2 regions of the Streptomyces sp. NPDC091287 genome follow, and region 1 is predicted to be linked to the other one. Evidence: riboswitches for the same ligand, from Rfam matches in the RefSeq annotation. Region 1 holds a riboswitch; the other holds the start of a gene.
What was found. Region 1 has a riboswitch for glycine ahead of gcvT (glycine cleavage system aminomethyltransferase GcvT). Riboswitches for the same ligand answer to the same signal wherever they lie in the genome.
Positions count from the first base shown of each region.

Region 1 (4,702 bases):
GACCTCCTCCATGTCCACGATGCCGCTCTCGTCGACGTGGTACGGGACCACGTTGTAGAGCTTGCCGGAGAAGTTGATCTTCATGCCGTGGGTCAGGTGACCGCCGTGGGCCAGGTTCAGGCCCATGATCGTGTCGCCCGGCTTCAGCAGCGCGAACATCGCGGCGGCGTTCGCCTGGGCGCCGGAGTGCGGCTGCACGTTCGCGGCCTCGGCGCCGAACAGGGCCTTGATCCGGTCGATCGCGATCTGCTCGACGACGTCGACGTGCTCACAGCCGCCGTAGTAGCGGCGGCCCGGGTAGCCCTCGGCGTACTTGTTGGTGAGGACGGAGCCCTGTGCCTCCATGACGGCGACCGGAGCGAAGTTCTCCGAGGCGATCATTTCGAGGGTGGACTGCTGACGGTGGAGCTCGGCGTCGACGGCGGCGGCGACGTCCGGGTCCAGCTCGTGGAGGGAGGAGTTCAGAAGCGACATCAGGGGGTCCCTTAAGGTCTCAGTTGCCGGAGAACGCGGTGTACTCGTCGGCGGAGAGCAGATCGGCCGGCTCCTCCGCGACGCGCACCTTGAACAGCCAGCCGCCCTCGAAGGGAGCGGAGTTCACCAGCGAGGGGTCGTCCACGACGTCCTGGTTGGCCGCCGTCACCTCACCGGTCACCGGCGAGTACAGATCGCTGACGGACTTGGTCGACTCCAGTTCGCCGCAGGTCTCGCCCGCGGTCACCGTGTCGCCGACCTCCGGAAGCTGGGCGTAGACGACGTCACCGAGCGCGTTGGCCGCGTACTCCGTGATGCCGATGGTGGCCACGCCGTCCTCGAGGGCCGACAGCCACTCGTGCTCCTTGCTGTACCGCAGCTGCTGGGGGTTGCTCATGACCTGAATTCTCCTGTACGCGGGGGAGTGCTGATGAACGGTGGTCTTACGGTGTGAGACGGAGGTACGTCACTCGCGTGACGCCCGCACGCGGTGAGCGTGATGCCCGCACGCGGTGAGAAGGCCCGGATTCTCCCGGGACGTCACTTCTGGCGCTTGTAGAACGGCAGCGCGACGACCTCGTACGGCTCGTGCGTGCCGCGGATGTCCACGCCCACGCCCTCGGTGCCCGGGGCCGCGAAGGCCGCGTCCACGTAGGCCATGGCGATCGGCTTGCCCAGCGTCGGGGACGGGGCGCCGGAGGTGACCTCGCCGATCACCTTGCCGTCGGCGACGACCGGGAAACCGGCGCGCGGGACCCGGCGGCCCTCGGCGATCAGGCCCACCAGCTTGCGCGGCGGGGCGGTCTCGGCGCGCTCGGCGGCGGCGGTCAGGGCCTCGCGCCCGACGAAGTCGCCCTCCTTCTCGAACTTCACGACCCGGCCCAGACCCGCGTCGAACGGGGTGAGCGCGGTCGTCAGCTCGTGCCCGTACAGCGGCATGCCCGCCTCCAGGCGCAGCGTGTCCCGGCAGGAGAGCCCGCAGGGGATCAGGCCGTGCGGGGAGCCGGCCTCGGTCAGCGCCCGCCACAGCTGCTCGGCGTGCTCGGGCGCCACGAACAGCTCGAAGCCGTCCTCGCCGGTGTAGCCGGTACGGGCGATGAGCGCCGGGACCCCGGCGACCGTGCCCGGCAGGCCCGCGTAGTACTTCAGCCCGTCCAGGTCGGCGTCGGTGACGGCCTTCATGATGGCGGGCGACTCGGGCCCCTGGACCGCGAGCAGCGCGTACGCGTCCCGGTCGTCGCGCACCTCGGCGTCGAAGCCGCCGACCCGGGCGGTCAGCGCGTCCAGGACGATCTGCGCGTTGCCCGCGTTGGCGACGACCATGTATTCGGGGGCCTCGGTCTCGCCCAGGCGGTAGACGATCAGGTCGTCCACGATCCCGCCGTCCTCCTGGACGATCATCGTGTAGCGGGCCCGGCCGTTGCCGACGGTGGCGATGTTGCCCACCAGCGCGTAGCTCAGGAAGGCGGCGGCCCCGGGCCCGGTGACGGTGATCTCGCCCATGTGCGACAGGTCGAAGAGTCCGGCCCGGGTGCGTACGGCGTTGTGCTCGTCGCGCTCACTGGCGTACCGCAGGGGCATGTCCCAGCCCGCGAAGTCGGTCATGGTGGCGCCGAGCGAGCGGTGCAGTGCGTCGAGGGCGGTAAGACGGGGGGCAGTGCTCATGGATACGGCTCCAGGGCATGACGACGTCAGGACGAATCCTCCCCATCTGTCATCGGAACCTGAGAGGTTCGCCGATAGCCCCCGACGGGGTATGCCCCTGGAGGGCGCCCCGGATCAGGGGGCTCGGCTTGCACCTTGGGTGGAGCCGCGGAACGGCTCGCTTTTCAGATCTGCCTCATCCACGCGGTACGGGGCCTGAGAGATTCAAGGGAGGATCTTGCTCCTTCGGCGCCCGGCTCACACTGTGGCCGGAACTCTCCCGCGCGGATTCGAACGGCCGGTATGCAGTTGGCGGGGTCATCATCGCATGCATTGGGGGAGAGTGGGGGGCCCGGTCCCCACGCAGGTGAATACGGCTACAACAGGCCCTGACACGGTTGTGCCTCATTGCCTTTTCTTTACACTTCAGGGGCAGGCGTGGGGGACACGACGGCAGGGGGATGGGCGATGACGTTGCAGCGGTCGGCACCGACCGCGGGGGTCGCGCACGGCGCGATGCCCGCACAGCCCGGCGCTCCCGCGCGGGAGCTGCTGACGGGAGGCGCTCCGGTGGTACGCGACCTGCGCGGGCGCACCGCCTGCGGCCCGTACAGCCTCGACCTCACCGCCGGTGACGTCGTCGTGGTCTCCGGGCTCCCCGGCAGCGGGAAGTCGACCCTCATCCGGCGGGCCGCGCAGGGCCGCGCCATCGACTCCCAGAACACCCGCGACAGCTGGGCCGCCGCCCTGCCCCGTTTACTGCCCTACGCCCTCTACCGCCCCCTGGTCCGCGCCGCGCACTACCTCGGCCTCTGGAGCGCCCTGCGCTCCGGTGAATCCGTCGTCGTGCACGACTGCGGCACCCAGACCTGGGTACGCCGCTGGCTCGCCCGGCACGCCGAGAGCCGGGGCCGCACCCTCCATCTGATCCTGCTCGACGTGACACCCGAGGTGGCGCGGCAGGGACAGCGCGAGCGTGGGCGCGGCGTCTCCGGCTACGCCTTCGCCCGCCACCGGCACGCGGTCGCCCGGCTGCTCCGCGACACCGAACAGGGGCTGCTGCCCGCCGGCTGCACCTCCGCGGTGCTGCTGGACCGCGAGGCCGCGGGAGCGCTCGGCCGGATCTCCTTCACGGCCGACGAGGCTTCCACCGCCCGCTGACCGTTAAGGTGCTGGCCGGAGCAGAGGCCGCCGGGCGCGGCCGAGGCGGTGGAGAGAGGGCACAGAGGCAGTGGACATTCCGGCACCCGCACCGGCACACCCCCAGCAGGGGTGGCCCGCCAACGAGCTCGAAGAGGTGCTGACGGCCTCGCTCGGCGTCCCCGACGCGGGCGGCCGCCTCGTCGAGGTGCTCGGCCGCAGCTCCGTCTGGGTGCCGCTGCCGAACGGCGGCACCCCCGCCAGCGCGGACCTCGACCTGCCGATGATGGAGATCGACGGCGCGGCCTTCGTCCCCGTCTTCAGCTCCGAGGCCCAGTTCCTCAGCTGCGTCGGCAGCCACATGTCCTTCACCGTCGCGCCCGCCCGCGACTTCGCCCGGGGCCTGCCCCCACAGGTCGGCATCGCCGTCAATCCGGGCGGCGCGGTCGGCATACCGCTTCCGCCGCCCGCCGTCGCCGAGCTCTGCCGGGCCGGCCGCACCGCCCTGGACGGGCCCGCCACCGGCGGCCGGGTCCGGCTGTTCGAGCCGGACTGGCAGCACGACCCGGTCGACTTCCTCACCGCGGTCTCCGAGGAGTTCGGGGCCACCGGAGTGGTGAGCACCGCACGCCGGGCGCTGGCCAGCATCGAGGGCGGCGACCCGGTCCTCTTCGTCGGCGTCGAGTTCGTCACCTGGGACGGCGCGGGACAGAGCGCGCCCATGGACGCCATCGGCCGCGCGCTCGGCCGGGTCCAGGTGCCCTGGCCGGTCAACCTGGTCCTGCTGGATGTGGCGGAGGACCTCGTCGGCGACTGGATGCGGGAGAAAGTGCGCCCGTTCTACCGGCGCGAGGGCCACTGATCCACCGCCGCGAGGACCACTGACGGCGACGGGACCGGGCACCGCCGGACCAGGGCGTCAAGTCGGTGCCAGAATCGGCGCATAAGCTGGTTTGATGGCGTGGTCGCTCCCGTGTGCCCGGGAGCGGTGGCGCGAACGCGACGGATCGACGAGGGGCGGAACCCAGGGTGAGTGCGTCAGGCACCGCGGCGGCCAGTGGGGCCTTCCCCGATCGAGCGGAGTCGAGTGCCTCGGGGAAGGTCGAGCACATGCTGCGCCAGGTGACCCCGGGGCGTTACGACGCCTACGAGGCGCTGCTCGCCGCGGTAGCCGAGGGCCGGGTCTGGATGCTGCTCTGGCACGGCACGGCCGGCTCACCGGACGCCCAGTACGGGAACATGGAGATCGACGGCCTGGGCTACGCCCCCTGCGTCACCTCCGCCCAGGAGCTCTCCGCCAGTGGCTGGAACCGGGCCCACGAGCTGGTCACCGGACGCGACATCGCCCGCGCCCTGTTCCCCGACCGCTGGGGCATCTGGCTCAATCCGCACGCCCCCGGCGGCGGCGTCGGCATTCCCTGGCTCGACCTGCGGCGCATCGCCA
Region 1 covers NZ_JBIVUV010000035.1:7,693-12,394, forward strand. The annotation lists gene glyA (serine hydroxymethyltransferase) at 1-474, opposite strand, end outside; gene gcvH (glycine cleavage system protein GcvH) at 494-871, opposite strand; gene gcvT (glycine cleavage system aminomethyltransferase GcvT) at 1,015-2,139, opposite strand; glycine riboswitch at 2,314-2,411, opposite strand; gene ACIQRW_RS37235 (AAA family ATPase) at 2,587-3,279, shown strand; gene ACIQRW_RS37240 (enhanced serine sensitivity protein SseB) at 3,350-4,120, shown strand; gene ACIQRW_RS37245 (enhanced serine sensitivity protein SseB C-terminal domain-containing protein) at 4,288-4,702, shown strand, end outside.

Region 2 (4,702 bases), on a different contig from region 1:
GCTGGAGGGACACCGCGTCGTAGCCGGTGACCTCGGCGAGGCGCTCCTCCAGCTCACGGATGAGGGAGAGGAAGCCCTGCGCCTGGTCGGCCGGGGCGAAGGGGTGCAGCGCGCCGAACTCGGGCCAGGTGATCGACTCCATCTCGGCGGTCGCGTTCAGCTTCATGGTGCAGGAGCCGAGCGGGATCATGCCGCGGTCCAGCGCGTAGTCGCGGTCGGCGAGCTTGCGCAGGTAGCGCAGCATCGCGGTCTCGGAGCGGTGCTGGTGGAAGACCGGGTGGGTCAGGATGTCGTCGGAGCGCAGCAGCCCCTCGGGCAGCGCGTCGGCGACCGTCGCGTCCAGCGCCTCGATGTCGCCCTCGGCGCCGAAGGCGGCCCAGACGGCGGAGATCTGCGCACGGGTGGTGGTCTCGTCGCAGGCGATGGAGACCTGGCCGGCGTCGACGAGGCGGAGGTTGACGCCGCGCTCCCGGGCGTCCGCGACGACGGCCGCGGCCTTTCCGGGGACGCGCACGGTCAGGGTGTCGAAGAACGCGCCGTGCACGACGTCGACGCCGGCACTCCGCAGTCCGTCGGCCAGGATCGCGGCGAAGCGGTGGGTGCGCCGGGCGATCGTCCGCAGCCCGTCGGGGCCGTGGTAGACCGCGTACATCCCGGCCATGACGGCGAGCAGGACCTGCGCGGTGCAGATGTTGCTGGTGGCCTTCTCGCGACGGATGTGCTGCTCGCGGGTCTGGAGGGCCAAGCGGTAGGCCTTGTTGCCGTCGGCGTCGACGGAGACGCCGACGAGGCGGCCGGGCAGGGACCGGGCGAACTTCTCGCGGACCGCCATGAAGCCGGCGTGCGGACCGCCGAAGCCCATCGGGACGCCGAAGCGCTGGGTGGTGCCGACCGCGATGTCGGCGCCGAGCGCGCCGGGCGAGGTGAGCAGCGTGAGGGCCAGCAGGTCGGCGGCGACGGTGACGATCGCGCCGAGCTCGTGGGCCTGCTCGATGACGGGCTCGATGGGGCGCACGGCACCGGAAGCGCCCGGGTACTGGAGCAGGACGCCGAAGACGCCGCGCTCGGCGATCTCGGCGGGGATGCCGTCGCTCAGGTCCGCGACGACGACCTCGACACCGGTGGGCTCGGCGCGGGTCTCGATCACCGCGACGGTCTGCGGCAGGGTGTCGGCGTCGACCAGGAAGACGCCCTTCTTGACCTTGCCGACGCGCCGGGCGAGGGCCATCGCCTCGGCGGCCGCGGTGCCCTCGTCGAGCAGCGAGGCGCCGGAGGTGGGCAGCCCGGTCAGCTCGGCGACCATCGTCTGGAAGTTGAGGAGGGCCTCCAGGCGGCCCTGGGAGATCTCCGGCTGGTACGGCGTGTAGGCCGTGTACCAGGCGGGGTTCTCCATGACGTTGCGCAGGATGACGGGCGGCGTGAAGGTGCCGTAGTAGCCGAGGCCGATCATCGGGGCCAGCACCTCGTTGCGGTCGGCCAGCGACCGCAGCTCGGCCAGGACCTCCGCCTCGGTGCGCGCCGAGGGAAGGTTCAGGGCCTCCGCGCTCTTGATCACGTCGGGCACCGCGGCGGCGGTGAGCTCGTCCAGGGAGCCGTAGCCGACCTGGGCGAGCATCTTCGCCTGGGCTCCGGCGTCGGGCCCTATGTGGCGCTGCTCGAACGGAATGCCCTGCTCCAGCTGGGAGAGCGGAGTGCGACGGGGGGTCATGGTGGAGGCCTCCTGGTCTGTCACGACCTGCGAGGGGCACCACGGCGCGGGTGCCCGAACGGCCTCCCCCTCTGTCATCTCAACCTGAGAGCTTCACCGGCCCGCCCGGGGGCGTGCCGACTTTCACCGTCGGTGAGGGTCGAGTCCGCCTGGGCCTGCGCCCGCACGGAATCGCCCTGCTTTCCAGAGTGACCTCGTCCGTGCGGTACGGGGGCCTGAGAGATTCCGGGGAGGAGTTGCTCCTTCGGCGCCTCCGGATTCTCCACCGGAGGACTCTCCCGCACGGGGTCAGCAGCCACAGCCAGCCTACCAGCGGCCACTGCGCCGGAGTTCTCGAGTGGCCGACGCCACGGATCTGCACTTGTGTGGTGCTGGTGGAGCGACAGCGTCCACCCTGAGCAGTTGCGACCAGTGGGAGGCACCGTGCAGACCGATATCGATCCGCGCCGCCTGATCGGCCGCAAGGCATTCGATCGCAAGGGCGCCAAGATCGGAACGGTGGATGAGGTCTATCTCGACGACGCGACGGGCGTGCCCGAGTGGGCGGCCGTCCGCACCGGCCTGTTCAGCAGGGACGCCTTCGTCCCCCTGGAGCCCAGCGAATTCGTCGAGGACGCGCTGCGCGTCCCCTTCGACCGCGCCTTGATCAAGGGCGCGCCGGACTTCGGCGTCGGCCGGCACCTCTCGCCCGAGCAGGAACTGCAGCTCTACCGCCATTACGGGCTGGACTCCCCACCCTCGGAGCAGTCGGCGCCCGACCGGGACTTCGGCAGGCTGGCGGGCCAGGAGGAGTAGTCGGCCGCGTCACGGACGAGCGGCAGCGGGTCGGCGGGCCGCAGCAGCGGGTCGTCGATGCGGAACGTCAGCACCCGGCCGGGTGCGCTCCACGGCTCCTCGAACCGGACGGTGACGCGGCCCACGCCACTCCCCTGCACCCAGCCGTGCCCGTGCTCCTCGTGGTGCACGTCGTGCCCGGCGGGCCAGCGCCGCGCGGCGAGCAGTTCCGCGCTGTCCGGCTCGGGCTCGGCCGCCACGTTCTCCTCCTCGCCCTCCCCCGGCGCCCGGTGCTCCTCCTGGGCCCGTTGAGCGAGCTCCCGGGCGTCGGCGGCCTGGGCGAACAGGTCCTCCTGGGTGTAGTCGGCCAGCCCCGTCACACCGACCCCCAGCAGCCGTACGCCCCCCGTGGTGTCGACGGACTCCAGCAGCCGCCCCGCCGCCTCACGGACCACTGTGGGGTCGTCCGTGGGGCCTCTGAGCGTCTCGGAGCGGGTCAGCGTGGAGAAGTCGTAGCGGCGCACCTTCAGCACCACCGTGCGGCCCGACCGGTCGGCGGCGCGCAGCCGCTCCACGCACCGGACGGCCAGCCGCTCCACCTCGGCCCGCACCCGCACCCGGTCGTGCAGGTCCACGTCGAAGGTGTCCTCCACCGATACGGACTTGGCGTCCCGCTCGGCGACCACCGGCCGGTCGTCGAGCCCCAGCGCCATCCGGTAGAGCCCGTGGCCGTGGGCCTTGCCGACCAGCCGTACGAGTTCCGCCTCGCCCGCCTCGGCCAGATCGTGGACGGTGGTCATCCCGGCGCGTCTGAGGTGGTCGCCGGTGGCCGGGCCGACCCCCGGCAGGATGCGCACGGACCTGGGGGCGAGCAGCTCACGCTCGGTGCCGGGCTCGATGAGCAGCAGTCCGTCGGGCTTGGCCTCCTCGGAGGCGATCTTGGCGAGCATCTTGGAATCGGCCAGCCCGACGGATCCGCTGAGGCCGGTCACCGCGCGGATGGCCGTCCGCAGTCCTTCACCCGTCGCACGGGCCGACGCCGCGTCGTCGGCCGTCCCGCCGGCCTCCAGGTCCACGAAGGCCTCGTCCAGGCTGAGCGGCTCCACCAGGGGCGACAGCCGCCCCAGGAGCTCCATCACCTGGTCGCTCACCGTCCGGTACAGCGAGAAGCGAGGCACCAGGTAGGCGGCGTTCGGTGCGAGCCGCCGGGCCTGTGCGGTGGGCATCGCCGAGTGCACGCCCAGGCGCCGGGCCTCGTACGAGGCGGTGGCGACCACTCCGCGCGGTCCGAGGCCGCCCACCACGACCGCCTTGCCGCGCAGGCTCGGCTTGGCCGCCTGCTCCGCCGACGCGTAGAAGGCGTCCATGTCCAGGTGAAGGATGGTGGGCGCGGGTCTCACACCGTCGATGCTGCCCTACGGCACTGACAACGGGCCGGTCCGGCGCCCCGTGGGGTGCCGGACCGGCCCGTCGTCCTGTTCGTGCTTCCCGCCGTGCTGTGGTTCCGGGGTGCTCAGACGGCGCGGTTGCGGCGCCGCGCCAGCTCGTCGGCGGGGTTGTGGCCGACGAGCGTCTCGCCGGTGTCGACCCGCTCGCCGTGCAGCTGCGAGAGCGCCGCGTCCACGTCCCGCCAGACGACGCCGACGGCGATCCCGAAGACTCCCTGCCCGCCCTGGAGCAGGCTGACGACCTCGTCGGGCGAGGAGCACTCGTAGACCGTGGCTCCGTCGCTCATCAGCGTCATGCGCTCAAGATCCTGGAAACCGCGGGCCCGCAGATGCTGGACCGTGGTGCGGATGTTCTGCAGGGCGACCCCGGTGTCCAGGAACCGCTTGACGATCTTGAGGAGCACCACGTCCCGGAAACTGTAGAGACGCTGGGTCCCCGACCCGTAAGCCGGGCGCACACTGGGCTCGACCAGTCCCGTACGGGCCCAGTAGTCCAACTGGCGGTAGGTGATCCCCGCCGCCGCGCACGCCGTCGGTCCGCGATAGCCGATGTCGCCGGCATCGCTCGCCGCTGCCACGCCGCCCGCTGCCACCGCTGCCGGTTGAACCGGCTGCCTGATGGCGTGGTCGGCTCCACTGCCGTGCTGCGGATACGGCCCACCCGCCGCCGTACCGTCGCCGCTGCTTCTCACGCCGACCTCCGTCCTTGACCTGCCCACTCGAAGGTAGGCAGTCACTCGGGGTGCGTCAACGATCGCCACACTCGGCACGC
Region 2 covers NZ_JBIVUV010000030.1:61,890-66,591, forward strand. The annotation lists gene gcvP (aminomethyl-transferring glycine dehydrogenase) at 1-1,708, opposite strand, end outside; glycine riboswitch at 1,902-1,999, opposite strand; gene ACIQRW_RS36210 (PRC-barrel domain-containing protein) at 2,132-2,503, shown strand; gene ACIQRW_RS36215 (DNA polymerase IV) at 2,425-3,882, opposite strand; gene ACIQRW_RS36220 (MerR family transcriptional regulator) at 3,996-4,622, opposite strand.
Region 2: another riboswitch for glycine. It lies ahead of gcvP (aminomethyl-transferring glycine dehydrogenase); the one in region 1 lies ahead of gcvT (glycine cleavage system aminomethyltransferase GcvT).